One region of the Paenibacillus sp. FSL H3-0310 genome, then DNA from elsewhere that is predicted to be linked to it. Evidence: riboswitches for the same ligand, from Rfam matches in the RefSeq annotation. Region 1 holds a riboswitch; the other holds the start of a gene.
The links. Region 1 has a riboswitch for cyclic di-AMP ahead of MHH63_RS16950 (KamA family radical SAM protein). Riboswitches for the same ligand answer to the same signal wherever they lie in the genome.
Positions count from the first base shown of each region.

Region 1 (7,339 bases):
GCTGCGGTCTTCACTTATTATCCAGGAGACAGACTGTTTATAATGGCAGCAACCGGACTTTCACAGGTACTCTATGGGGAGAATGGCTTCAAGGCAACTCCAGCTATTCAGAAGATCCTTGATGAAGGTAAAGGGTTCCAGGAAGTATCCATGGAAGTCCTGAAAGAATATGCCGGAGACCGGATATTCCTCTTGACTCCAGTGGCAGAAGAAGCAAAACAATCCACAGAGAATCTATTAAAGAGCCCTATCTGGAAGAGCCTTCCTGCCGTCAAGAACGGTTATGTCTATACACAAGACATCATGAAGACTTCAAGTGATGCGACAACAAGAGAATGGCTGCTTGGCGAAATTCCACAGCTATTGAATATGAAATAACCTTCTGTGATGAAGAGTTTAACACAAGGCTGATAAAAAACTGCAAGAAGCATGTCAACAGCTGTTGATATGCTTCTTTTTTTTATATACAATGAATTCATTGATAATCATTCTCACCAAATGAACGGAGGCTGAACCCATGCTGCATACATCATCGTCCTGCCCCCCACTCCACTCTCTGCTATTTCAGCTAAACGAGGCCGAACTGATGATTCAAGCTGCCGATTCAAGCTCTATAACGCGTACAAACCAGGACTATACCCTTCTCATATTTACTGGAGGGAACGGACAATTGAACCTCGATGATCAAAGCGTGATACTAAGTACGGATAAATGTTATCTACTATCTCCTGGAATCTCCTATAGTACGGACAACCAGGAGCTGACGTTGTATTATTACCTCATCACCTTTACAGCAATCTATACAACCGAGCATCCTAAACGATATTCTGGAGAGCTGCTTTCCGGCAGACGGGAGTTAATTGTGCACCCGTTCACCAAGGTAATCCGACTAGTCGAAGACCTGCTCATGAACAGGAATAACACCGATGATGTACAACAATTTAAGCGACAATTAAAATTCCAAGAATTGCTGCTGCTACTTTTTGAGCATAATTACCCTTCCAAACACCTGCCAAGTCCTACGGAATCCGTAGAAATGACCATAACATTCATTCAGGAGCATTATACAGAGAGTATCACCGTGAAGCAGTTAGCTGAACTGGCGGGAATATCAATCTGGCAATATACACCGATCTTTCAGCAGCTTACGGGTAAAAAGCCGCTTGAATACCTGACGGATCTGCGTATTAATCATTCCAAACGATTCCTGCAGGAATCGACTGAACCACTGCGGGAAATCGCCAGACTGGTCGGCTTCTCGGATGAATACTATTTCAGCCGCCGCTTTCGGCAAAAAACCGGCGTTACACCCGGACAATATGCACATCAGCAAGGTCGTAAGCTTACCGTCAAGGATTGGACGGGTCATGAGGTGGAAATTCCTGAACGAGCGAAACGTATTGTCTATCATGGCGAGACACTTGGCGACCTTCTCGCGTTAGGTGTAAAGCCTATCGGTGGAGATGAAGCGTTCGCCCGGAACAGCGTCTATAAACATCGGCTTAAGAAGCTCGCCAACGTCGGGTTTCCACTGGACCCGCAGTTAACCGCTTCCCTAAACCCAGATTTGATCATTTTGGCAAATAGTGATGAAAGAGCCTACAGAGCAGTTTCTGGTATCGCTCCGACACTCACCTTTGATTCATTTGCGCCTCTCGACAACCGAATGCGGACATTAGGCAGTTGGCTAGGTAAACAGCGCGAAGCCGAAGCATGGCTGGAGTCATTCACAATCAAAAACGCTGCCATGTGGCAGCAGCTTTACTCGACAACTCTCCAAGTTGGAGAAACCGCCTCTGCTTTGGTCTATGATCATGGAGATCATCTATATGCTATGGGAATGTCCGGATTCTCCACTGCGCTTTATGCCCCATTTGGTTTACAACCGACCGAAGAGATCCAAGCCATATTGGACGAAGAGTTAGGGTTCGCCGAAGTTGATCCAATACGACTGCCTGCCTACGCCGGAGATCATATCTTCATGTTCATTCCGGAACGCAAAGACTCGCGAGCTGCGATGGAACGATTACTAGACAGCTCACTTTGGAACACTCTCCCGGCAGTACGTCAGGGACATGTTTATCTGCTCGACGGAAGCAAATGGAACTCTAGTGATGCGTTAACCCGGGAGAAGCTGCTAACGCTGTTGCCTAAACTACTCGGCGGAAGTAGCGCTAGCAATTGAGGGTGAATCTAGGATTCTCTTTTGACTTTTCAAAACTTCATAGGGTATACTTTATCTACGCTTAATTTCCAACTTTTACAGTTGAAAAGCGGGGGAACCAGTTAATTGGGGCGAATCATTGAGCATTAGAATGTAGGGTACCATCTTACCCGAGTCCGTCAGCTAACCTCGTCAGCAGTGGATGGGTCTGCTTTTCATGTTATTTACATAACCAGAGACCCTTGCTAAGGGTCTCTTTTTGTGCTTTTTTGGACCCTGCTGGCAGTAGATTGGCCTTTGACACTAAGGCTCCCTCATTTCTCACACTACGAGACAAAGGAGAGATGTACGTGCAAAAGGTAAAGTACTTCACGGATATTAACAAAATAGCTATGTTGTCTGAGCTGGAAAAAGAGAATCTGAAAGAAATTACAGACAAATTTGTTTTTCGTGTAAATGACTACTATCTGTCTTTGATTAACTGGGATGATCCAGATGATCCCATCCGTAAGCTGGTTATTCCTAACGAAGGTGAACTGCTGGAGTATGGGCGCTGGGACGCCTCCGATGAGGACACGAATTATGTGGTACCTGGTTGTCAGCACAAGTATAGAACCACTGCACTACTGATTGTATCCGAGGTCTGCGGGGCTTATTGCCGCTACTGTTTCCGTAAGCGTCTGTTTCGAAATGACGTGAAAGAGGCGATGGCTGATGTCTCTCCGGGCTTGGAGTATATCGCAAAGAATCCGGAGATTAACAACGTACTTCTTACGGGCGGGGACAGTTTAATTCTCTCCACACCGAAGCTAAGATCCATTATTGAAAATCTAAGAAGCATTGAGCATGTTAAAATCATTAGACTAGGTTCGAAGATACCCGTATTTAATCCGATGCGGATCTCTGAAGACGAAGAGCTGCTGGAGCTGATTCGTACTTACTCTACCGAAGACAAACGAATCTATGTTATGGCGCACATCAATCATCCTCGTGAAATCACACCTGAAGCCAAAAAAGCATTTAAAGCTCTCCACAACGCAGGGGCAATTGTCGTAAATCAGACTCCCATCCTCAAAGGCATCAACGATGATCCCGTTATTTTAGGGGAACTATTGGACCGGCTTTCATGGGCTGGCGTTACACCCTACTATTTCTTTGTGAACCGGCCCGTTGCCGGAAACCGGGATTTCGTATTACCGCTCGAGCAAGTCTATCAAATTGTAGAAGAAGCCAAAGCCAGAACCTCAGGACTTGGCAAAAGAGTACGCTTATCCATGAGCCACACCTCAGGAAAAATAGAAATTCTCGCCATTGATAACGGGAAAGCCTATCTCAAATACCATCAATCCAGAGATCAGGAGTACGGAAAATTTATGATTCTAGATTGTCCAAAGGACGCCGAATGGTTCGATGACCTGCCTGGGAATGAGCAATATTGGACCCCACCTGTGAAAAAAAACGATGCTATTATTTCTGTTAATGATTTATCAGGCGAGCCTGCGGATTTAATCTGTAAATAGATTAATCAGCTCTGTCAGACTCTGTCATAGGATATTTCTTCATCACCAACAACAAAACTCCTCCCTCCCAAAATTAGCCCGAAAAAATCTATGATATAATCACGCTGTAACACGAAATGGACTAATGGGTGGGAATACACATATGAAATTGGAACGATTGATTTCTATGATCTACAAGCTATTGAACCATGAAGTTTTATCTGCCTCCAAGCTGGCTGAAGAGTTTCAGGTTTCCCAGCGAACAATCTATAGGGATATTGATGTGATTTGTGCCGCTGGTATCCCGGTCGTATCGTATCAGGGAACTAAAGGTGGATATGGCATCATGGACGGATATAAAATGGATAAAAGCCTGCTCCGTTCCTATGATGTCACTTCTCTGATTACTGTACTTAACAGTCTCTCTTCCGTGTTTGAAGATGAGCATGCGCAAGGAACCATTGAACGGCTGCAAACGATTGGAACGGAGCCACAGACCTCTAGTCTCGCGGTGGATCTTGAAACCCGGCGTACGGATCCTGACGCACTACCTCTTTTACGTGCGGCTATAGCAGAACGAAATGTTGTCCGTTTTGATTACATCAGTGTAAAAAATGAACGTACAACCCGTGAAATGGAACCAGTAAAGCTTCATTTTAAATATAGCAACTGGTACATCTATGGTTATTGCCGGGCACGGCAGGATTATCGGGAGTTTCGTCTTTCCCGGATGCTGAATTTGTTCCTGACGCAGGATACCTTTCAATCACAACATGAAGTACCCAAAGAGGCTGGCTGTTCAAACAGGGCAGATCAGGTGGAGGAAATAGTAATCCGGGTGGGCCCTGAGGCTTTGGCAGAAGCTTTGGATCAGTTTCATCAAGTCGACAAGGAATTTCATTCCGATAAAAGCATGACGATGCGAATTCCTGTGTATAAGCCATTGGAAGCTCGTTGGCTTTGGTCCATTCTGCTGAGTTTCGGCAGCGGGGCCGAAGTCCTCGAACCCCCTGCATTGCGAGGTATTTTAAAAGAGCAGCTTCAAAACACACTCAAACTTTATGAAGAAGTATGACAGTCTGATGTCATACTTCTTCTTTTATATTAACAACAGTAACAAAAACAAATCCATGACAATTCAAAAGGAGACCATACGAATGACAAATTATCCAGTAGAAATGTTTAAATACCACACATGGGCAAACCAAACTATCCTGGGGAGAATAAAGGAACTCCCGGCTTCTGTGCTAAGTCAAGAAGTGAACAGCTCATTTCCCACCATCGCTCATGCCCTTAGCCATATCTATGCGGTTGATACGATGTGGTATCTTGTTTTAACGGGCACTGCCATGCCTGAGGCTTTTCAACAAAGTATCCCGCTAAATTTGAGCATTCTAGATTCTGTGGATGAATACGTAAATATCTTTGCCCAGCTATCAGAACAATACAAAGAATGGTTACACAACCAATCCGATTTGGAGCAAACCATTCTGCTTGACAATCCATTCGCCGGAATCCGCCAAACACGCCTATCAGAAATTGTGTTGCAAGTCGTCAATCACGGGACTTATCATAGAGGTAATATATCTACTATGTTACGGCAGTTAGGCCACGCTTCCACCATGAATGACTATTCTCTTTTTTGGTATCAGGTAACAGCGGAAGCTATTTAAACTCTAATGGGCAATCTGCCCCACTCCATACCTAGAAAGGAAATTGTATTTTAATTATGGAGATTGAAAATCTAATTACAGTAAAAACGAGAGAAGATTTAAGAGTTTGGCTGCAGGAGAATTGTAAGACTGAAAAATCTTGTTGGGTACTCGTTAGTATGACGCCAAACCCAGAAACGTTGCTATATTTGGACGTAGTTGAGGAATGTTTGTGTTTTGGATGGATCGATGGAGTGAAAAAGAAAATTTCGGAAACAGAGCTGGCGCAAAGACTCTCTCCCCGAAGTAAAAAAAGCTCTTGGACTGAATTGAACAAAGAACGGGTCCGCCGCCTCGAAAAGCTGGGGTTAATGAGTGCTGAAGGAAAACGGATACTTCCTGATATGAACCCTGATTCTTTTATAGTAGATAAGATTATAGAGCAAAGGCTAAAAGAGGACAGGCAAGTATATGAGAATTTCCGGGCCTTTCCCCCCCTTTATAAAAGAGTTCGGATCGACACGATCCAAAGCAATAAACATCAGCCAGATTTATTTAAGAGTAAATTAGACAAATTCATAGCAAACACTAAAGAAAATAAAATGTACGGGCAATGGCATGATAATGGACGTCTGCTAGATTATTAAGCTGCGCTAGATGCATGATCTCCTGCTGAGGCTTTCGGACTCCAATGACGCTATTTACTAATTTATCGCCTTTTCTGCAACTCATCGGACTCCAGTGCAGCTATTCCTTAGAAACTGGCTCTTATAAGGCGTTTTTTTCGCCAATAGGAGCTATGCGGTCCGATAATACTCCAAATGGCGGATTTTCCTGCATTTAAGGTCCGCTGAGTCCGATACCGCCGAAGTATGATCATTCGCTCTACTTCTGAGTCCGATACGCCGAAGAATGATCATTCGCTGGACTCCTGAGTCCGACACCGCCGAAGTATGATCATTCGCCGGGTCTACTGCTACTGCTACTGCTACCATGATCTCCTGCTGAGGCTTTCGGACTCCAATGACGCTATTTACTAATTAATCGCCTTTTCAGCAACTTATCGGACCCCAGTGCAGCTATTCCTTAGAAACAGGCTCTTATACGGTGATTTTTCCGCCATTAGGAGCTATGTGGTCCGATAATACTCCAAATGACGGATTTTCCTGCATATAAGGTCTGCTGAGTCCGATACGCCGAAGAATGATCATTCGCTGGACTCCTGAGTCCGACACCGCCGAAGTATGATCATTCGCCGGGTCTACTGCTACTACTACTGCTACTGCTACTGCTACTGCTACTGCTACTGCTACTGCTACTGCTACTGCTACTGATACTATGATCTCCTGCTGAGGCTTTCGGACTCCAATGACGCTATTTACTAATTTATCGCCTTTTCAGCAACTCATCGGACTTCAGCGCAGCTATTTCTTAGAATCAGGCTCTTATACGGTGATTTTTCCGCCATTAGGAGCTATGCGGTCCGATAATACTCCAATTGGCGGATTTTCCTGCTTATAAAGTCTGCTGAGTCCGATACGCCGAAGAATGATCATTCGCTGGACTCCTGAGTCCGACACGCCGAAGAATGATCATTCGCTGGTCTGCTGAGTCCCATACCGCCGAAGCATGGTCATTCGCTGTCTGATGCTACCGTATCCTAATCATCTGCGGATCAAACACCATCGACTCATGATCATCTGTTAATTCTACAGTTCTACGTAAGTATAATTCATCAGTTAATCCCAAAGTGCTAAGTACGCGCGAATGAGATTGGTTCAGACGTTCAGATGAAGTTTAGAGTTGAGAGCAGAGGTTTGGTTTAAGTTCAAAAAAAGAGAGGTGCCCTAGCCATTTTCATGGCTTTTGGGCACCTCTTTTTATTGGATTACAGCCCTTCAGCCAGAATCCGTTTCAGGAACATCCCTGTGTAGGATTCCTGCACTTCAGCAATCTGCTCCGGTGTACCTTCAGCTACAAGCTTACCGCCCACAACGCCACCTTCAGGGCCGATGTCAATCACC
Region 1 covers NZ_JBBODC010000001.1:3,722,799-3,730,137, forward strand. The annotation lists gene MHH63_RS16940 (ABC transporter substrate-binding protein) at 1-378, shown strand, start outside; gene MHH63_RS16945 (AraC family transcriptional regulator) at 518-2,185, shown strand; cyclic di-AMP (ydaO/yuaA leader) riboswitch at 2,234-2,377, shown strand; gene MHH63_RS16950 (KamA family radical SAM protein) at 2,509-3,684, shown strand; gene MHH63_RS16955 (helix-turn-helix transcriptional regulator) at 3,827-4,738, shown strand; gene MHH63_RS16960 (DinB family protein) at 4,821-5,336, shown strand; gene MHH63_RS16965 (YdeI/OmpD-associated family protein) at 5,393-5,962, shown strand; gene MHH63_RS16970 (hypothetical protein) at 6,113-6,310, opposite strand; gene uvrA (excinuclease ABC subunit UvrA) at 7,204-7,339, opposite strand, start outside.

Region 2 (7,339 bases), 3.3 Mb from region 1:
AATCCGCTACATCGAGGTCTACTTTTCCCGCAGACTGTGAAGCATCTGTATGAATAAGAACACCCCGTTCGTGGCAGACCTCAGCTATTTCCTTGATCGGCTGGATCGTGCCCGTTTCGTTATTAGAGTGCATGATGGAGACCAGAATGGTTTGGTCCGTAAGCTGCTTTTTCACATCCTCAACCTGCACCATTCCATACGAGTCAACAGGTACATAAGTGAGGGTGTAGCCCATCTGCTCCAGAAACTGACAAGGTTTAATTACCGCCGGATGCTCGATAGCAGACAGGATAATGTGATTACCTTTATGGCGATACGTTTGGGCTACTCCTTTAATGACAGTATTATTAGACTCACTACCCCCACTGGTAAAAAGCACCTCACCCGGCGCACAATTCAGGAAATCAGCCACCTGTGTTCTTGCCTGCTCTATTCCGAGTTTAGCTTCACGCCCCAAAGAATGACTGCTTGAGGGATTCCCAAAATGACCGTAAAGATAAGGGATCATAACCTCTGCTACTTCCTTATCTACTGGTGTTGTAGCGTTGTAATCTAAATAGATCATATTAGTAAAGCCCCCTTTAACCATAACGCGAAACTTATACTTCCTGACGTTTTAAAAAAGAACGCACAGCAGTCTCAGCTTCATCCAGATTATTCACTTTAAAAGTAACTCTCTCAATGCCTTCATACTGAGTAGACGTATAATCGTATCTAGGGTCGTAGTAATACTCTAACAGCAGCGCCACAGCTTCGCCGAACAAATCCGCCTGCAAGCATCGTTCGATTTCTGCTGCAACAGGGATATGAATTCGGGATTTAATACTCCGAAATGCAGAAATACACTGCTCCTTGTACTCTTCTGGCCGATAATCCTCAAGGATTTGCTGCACTCTGGCTTGCAAAGGCATCTCAATCCAGATCTGTGTTCCGATCTCTTTTTGCTCGGCCATAAACGGGGGCATCACTACCTTACCAATCTTTTTGCTCTCCGCTTCAAATAGTACATAAGGAGAATCCCCGATCTTAATTAACTCCTCTAAAAGAAGACTATCGAACGTTTTTTGATTGTTCGCACGAAGACCAATCTCACCAAAAATAGAACCACGGTGACCTGCCATCCCTTCCAAATCCAGAACAGGATACCCCTGTGTCTTCAGGCGGTGTAACAGATTGGTTTTACCTGTGCCTGTATTTCCGTGAATCACATAAGACTTAGTCTTACATTCATAGGACTCCAATTCGTCGAGCACCCATTTACGATAAGCCTTATAGCCGCCTATCAGCCGGTAAGCATGAATATCCATTAAAGAGAGTACGGTCGCAGTTGTACGGCTGCGCATACCTCCCCTCCAGCAGAATACAGCTTTGTCTCCTTGAATCGCTGCAAATTCTTTGACAAAAGAAGGCAGTTTTGCCGCAGCAATCTCCAAACCACGTTCTTTCGCGGCCTGCACACTTGTCTGTTTATACAACGTCCCTACTTCAGCCCGTTCCTGATCATCAAAAAAGGGAATATTCAAACTATCCGGCAGCGTTGCATCTTTATATTCAGAAGGAGATCTAACATCAATAATGGTGATCTGCTTCTTGTTTTTTAACACTCTAAGTTCTTCCAGTGTAATGTCCTGAAACAATATGCTCTCTCCTCTGGTGGCTAACCTTCATAATTTGCTCTAAGCTGATATACAACAGTTATTCCACAGCAGCTATAACCGTAATCTGACCCGGATGCTCTTCCGTTACCTCTCCGATCAATGCCGCTTCTACCCCTGCATCTACTAACTCTTTTAGCAAATCTTCGCTTTGTTCAGGGGCCACAGAGATCAGCAATCCGCCAGAAGTCACAGCGTCACATAGAATATAGCGGCTTAGTTGGTCCATCTCTTCCGGATAAAGAATGCTGCCTTCCAGATGGGCAAAGTTATTCTTAGTGCCTCCTGGAACAAATCCCTGTTCCGCAAGCTCTCTTACTCTTGGCAGCATCGGTACATCGCCTTGACGAATGATCAGGCCCGTGCCGCTCCCTTTAGCCATTTCCGAGGCATGTCCCAGTAGCCCAAATCCGGTAACATCTGTACAAGCATGTACATCATAAGGCTCCATGATTTCAGCCGCTTTTTTATTCAAAGTAGACATTACTGTCGTAAGGCGTGTGGTTTCTTCAGGAGATAGCTGATCCTTTTTAATGGAAGTTGTTAAGATCCCCACACCGATAGGCTTCGTTAGAATCAGCTTGTCTCCCACCTTGGCGCTCGCATTCGTTCTTACTTTGTCAGGATGCACAAGGCCCGTAACGGCCAATCCGAATTTGGGCTCTTTATCGTCGATGGAATGTCCGCCCACAAGAGTAGCTCCTGCTTCCTGTACTTTATCCGCTGCACCGCGCAAAATGTCACCGAGAATACTTTTATCTAAAACAGAAATAGGGAAGGCCACAATATTAAGCACCGTAAGCGGCTTTCCACCCATCGCATAAATATCACTTAATGCATTGGCTGCTGCAATTTGACCAAATGAATAGGGATCATCCACGATCGGCGTGAAAAAATCAACAGTTTGCACTAACGCTAATTCATCACTTAAACGGTACACCCCTGCATCATCACTAGTGTCCAGACCTACAAGTAGATCCGGGTTAGGAACAGTTGGTGGCAGACTGCGAATAACCTGCATGAGATCAGCGGGACCGATTTTGCAGCCGCAGCCCCCTTTTGAAGATAATGAAGTCAGTTTTATAGTTTCAGCTTGAGACATCATGACTCAGCTCCTTTAGTATGAATTATCTTAATCTTACACGAGTAGATCGCATTGTACAAAATGCAAGAGTAGCAGATGTGCTGCTTGTTACGCCTTCCTCTATACACTTACCATCACTACTTAGGTCTACCGTTCTTTCCCACGTCGGGTGAGCTATATTTGATGCTGTGGTAGGGTGGGACATTAAGTGGCGTTCTAGGTACAATATGCTTGTAAATGTTCAACATCCATCGGTTAGTAAAATAACCAAAGGCTGGCTCATTCGTAGATTTCACTACGGATAAGCCAGCCTTTAGTTGGATGTCCATTATATTAGGGAAATCCTCCCTAATGTTCATCGATAATCGCTTTAAAATGAGGTTTTTAGGGAATTCCTCCCTAAAAATTCATGCAAATACCCATTTATGGCTAAAAACATCCTATTATTAGGGAGGATTTCCCTAATCTACGTTCTAGGAGCCATAATCTCCTTCATTTTAGGGAGAATTCCCCTAAAGTTCTTCCCAGAAAGACGTCCCATAGCCAGCTCATTCCGCCCTGGCTATGGGACGCCTATTTTCTCACTTAAACGCTCGCTTGTGAAGGTCTCCCTATAGATCAGCTAATCTGCTGAGTACCCTGCTGCTTCTCTAAGAAACGCTGAAGAATCGCATTGAATTGCTCCGGCTGGCACAGATTACTTGGATCTAATGCGTTCGGAATAATCGCCAACTGCGCCTGCGGCAGCTGAGACACCATTTCCTTCATACAATTCACTCCAAATTCATTAAAGTCCCCTACAATACATAAAGCGGGACGTTTAAAAGCCTTTAAACATCTGGTGTAATCAACATGGCTCGTAGCCAGCCTTTGCCGATATAACTCCCGGGGGCGTTTGTCCAGCAGCCCTCTTCTAATCTCATTGTAGGCCAGACTCCAGCGCTCTCGGTACATCATCCGAATCGAAGGCAACACCAGCTCGCTTGGGAGATAATACATTAGTAAACTACAATATGCTGCCATAGTTTGTATTTTCCCTACTATTGTTGATCCGTGAGTCCTACAAAAGCTATCCGCGACCACAATTGCTTTTACACGCTCAGGATATTGTTTGGCAATATGCTGAACGACTAAGCCACCATAGGCGATTCCTACAAAAACTGCTTCACGGATACCTAGGTCATTCAACAGCATAATCAGATCCAGACATTGCGTCTCAATAATCTCATGTGGGGCCTCCAGCAGTTTACCAGACTTGCCATTCCCCCGTAAATCGCACAAAATCACTTTATATTTATCGGAAAAATACTCCAGCTGTGGTTTGAACATACTGTGTGTTAATCCATGTCCATGGATAAACACAACCGGAGTGCCAGTTCCATTGATTTCATAATAGAGCGAAGTTCCGTTCAGTTTAGCGATAGGCAAAGGTAACACCTCTTTCATAATAAATTCTACGACTATATCTGCTTAAAAACGCAGCAAAAAACCACAGAGGGATTCTCTGTGGCTATTCATCACTAAACACGCCATTCATCCTCTCTCCATACGCTTACGAGGTTAGCTGTCGGATTCGGGCAGTGAGAGTTGCCCTACCTGCAGGGATGCATATTATGCACCCGGAACAGGATTCACCCCATAACCAGTGCCGACTCTCACATCGGCTGCCAGTTGTTGGTTCCCCCGCTTTCCAGAAACGGAAATTAAGCGGATTGCTTATGTAATTGTAAATTTAAGATAATTCTCAGTTCTGAGATGAATCATACTCTTGTAAGGTTTTCTTGTAAAGGAGGGCTCTGGTCAAAATAATGTTGAAAGCAATGCTTTTCATTTCATATTAAGCATACTCTTCATTTTCTCTTTCTTTTGCTCTTGTTTACTCGTTTTCTTTAGAAAAACAGCTCTGAAGCAAGCGAAAAAGGGGGTGATTCACCAGTACTTTCCTATTTAATAAGAAACGACAATCTTCAATACCAATATTGGGCCAGTTTCTGTACCTTGGGGTGTTCGTCGTTTCTATGTCCCCGATCCGTTTGGCAAGCTTGTTAATATTATTTCACATGAACAGCACGAATGATTTCATAAAAAAGAAAAAAGCTAAGCAGAATCAGAGATCTCCCCCTGTCCACTTAGCTTCCTTTTACAATACTATGGCTACAAAAGATCGGCGTTTTTCAATGCATGCTCCCAGCTTGGAAAAAAGAACAGCGCACTTCTCATAAGCTCTGGGTCGCTTTGCTTTACTTGTTTTTTACTGATTGAGCTTCCGTCGCTTTGCAGCTTTTTGATCCGACTTAATACTTCATCAGCCTCCAAAGGAATTTCCATTGAAACACTCCTTTCTCAGTGACCTGTTTCCCTTCATTTTCTCCATAATATGTTTATTTATTCCGTACTCTTAATTTCCCCAGATTAAACCATCTGATAGATGGGTTGTTCAGCAATGAACCGGGTAGGAAGCATGGGATATTTGTCTGCTAAGATTTCAGCTAAATATTTCATCCCCGGCGCTTCACTCTCCGCATGACCTAACATGATGAGCGCTTTAGATCTGCCTTGGTGCCCTGCATCCCGCACATATTCCGGAGTCTCCCACTCTGGTCCCTCTCCAGCGATAATTAAATCAAGATTGTGATCATTAAAAAGCGGAATAGCCATCATCCCGCCTCCTCTGTAACCTACTAATATCCCTACGCGTTTGCAGGACAGAGACAGGTCACCAGCAGCGCGTACATAAGAGATGCCTAGATTACTTTTAATATACTGAGCAGCTTCCATTACAGTCATAGCAGGAATAGTGAGAATCGTAGCAGCCGCTTGCTGCTCTTCCACATAGTCTGACCAATCCAGCTCTCGCAGCAAGCCCATCATAATCCCATCCGGCTCTTGCCGATGCCAATAATCATGATAACGAAAAATAGCTATTGGGGAATGTTCGATCAGACTTTTTTTCGCATGATAAACCGGATCACCTTCTAACCACTCGCTCGCTGCATGATGGCTATAAAATACACCTTCATGCGTGATCAGCAAATTGGCTCCTAACGCTATAGCTTGCTCCACAATATTTTGTGTGGCAGAGAAGGCCGTAATAATCCCTGTGACTTCAGTTTCCGGTTCCCCTGGGTTCAGAATATCCACAGTCCCTTCTACCTGTTCCACAGTTCCCATTAAATCTTTCAAAATCGCTCTAATCGTGAGACTCACTATCATCATCCCTCGAATCGAAATCTAATAAATCTTTCTGCCTTTAAGATCCTCAATTCCGCTCTTACGATAAAAATACGTATTGATCCGATCTCTCCATTCCTGCGCATGCTCTGCTTGCTCTTCAAGACGTTGCTTCACTTGCACATACAATCCACTATCCATGCTGCCTTCAAGTGATTTCCATGTTGCTAGAAGCTGTGCAGCCTGCTCTGCCCCCTCGAAATGAGTATCGTAGATATGTTGTATAACCGTTTGCCCCGATTGCAGAACATGCGTGTATGGAACATGATGGAAGAACAGCAGCAGCTCTTCTGGACAAGACGCTAGATTCTCATAATTTGATGCATTAAGACCCATATACTGTCCGCTATACCCCGTTCCCGATTTGACTGAACGATCCACACCAATGCCCTTATGATCCGCATAATGGTACGTTCCCCACTTGGCGTATTCATATCCATCCACATTCGGCCCATAATGATGATCCGGATTAACCATCCAGCCCACACCTAATGGAGCTGTGTAAGATTCGTAAATCCTCCATGAGTCCATTAACATCCCGCGAATAGCAGCCACTAGACCTTCATCAGTGCCAAAGGTAAGGCTAATCCATTCCTCAGCTATTTCTTTTGCCGTCAGCTCCGGATTCCAAATTAATCTCCCATATCCATACAGATTGGCTTGAGCTAACCCATGCCCCGTCCAGTTCATGTCATCCCCAACATTTGTTACAGCAGCCACACCATTATATTTATTTCCCCACACCGATCCGTCCACAATATGTTTCACAAGCGTAGTTTGCCCTTTGGCATAAGTATTGAAATCAAGGACTTCTTTCCACTGTGGAACGAGATAACAGAGATGCCGCTGCTGCCCCGTATATTCTTGAGCAATCTGAAACTCCATCAGATGATTGGTATGTTCCAGTGCGCCAAACAACGGAGATACCGGTTCTCTGACTTGAAAATCCATCGGTCCATTCTTGATTTGCAGCACTACATTATCATTAAAACGGCCATCCAATGGTTTGAAATGATCATACGCTGCTCTGGCCCGATCGGTCTTACGGTCACGCCAATCCTGCTTGCAGTTATATACGAAACAACGCCAAATCACGATTCCGCCAAACGGCTCCAGTGCTTCTCCCAGCATATTAGCGCCATCGGCATGGTCACGCCCGTAAGTGAATGGCCCTGGTCGATTTTCTGAATCTGCTTTGACCACAAACCCGCCAAAATCAGGGATCACTCGATAAACCTCACCAGCCTTATCTTTCCACCATTGCCGCACCGCTGGGTCCAGTGGATCAGCTGTCTCCAATGCTCCGATCTGTATCGGGCTGGCGAAGTTAGCACTGAGGAATAGCTTAATTCCGTATACGCGGAATATT
Region 2 covers NZ_JBBODC010000001.1:382,120-389,458, reverse strand. The annotation lists gene MHH63_RS01920 (cysteine desulfurase family protein) at 1-565, opposite strand, end outside; gene mnmH (tRNA 2-selenouridine(34) synthase MnmH) at 600-1,637, opposite strand; gene selD (selenide, water dikinase SelD) at 1,696-2,757, opposite strand; gene MHH63_RS01905 (hypothetical protein) at 2,877-3,098, opposite strand; gene MHH63_RS01900 (alpha/beta fold hydrolase) at 3,358-4,185, opposite strand; cyclic di-AMP (ydaO/yuaA leader) riboswitch at 4,273-4,459, opposite strand; partial or broken gene MHH63_RS01895 (glyoxalase) at 4,706-4,816, shown strand; gene MHH63_RS01890 (hypothetical protein) at 4,894-5,067, opposite strand; gene MHH63_RS01885 (Nif3-like dinuclear metal center hexameric protein) at 5,152-5,946, opposite strand; gene MHH63_RS01880 (alpha-glucuronidase family glycosyl hydrolase) at 5,971-7,339, opposite strand, start outside.
Region 2: linked by a shared signal. The riboswitch ahead of MHH63_RS01900 (alpha/beta fold hydrolase) and the one ahead of MHH63_RS16950 (KamA family radical SAM protein) in region 1 are both predicted to bind cyclic di-AMP.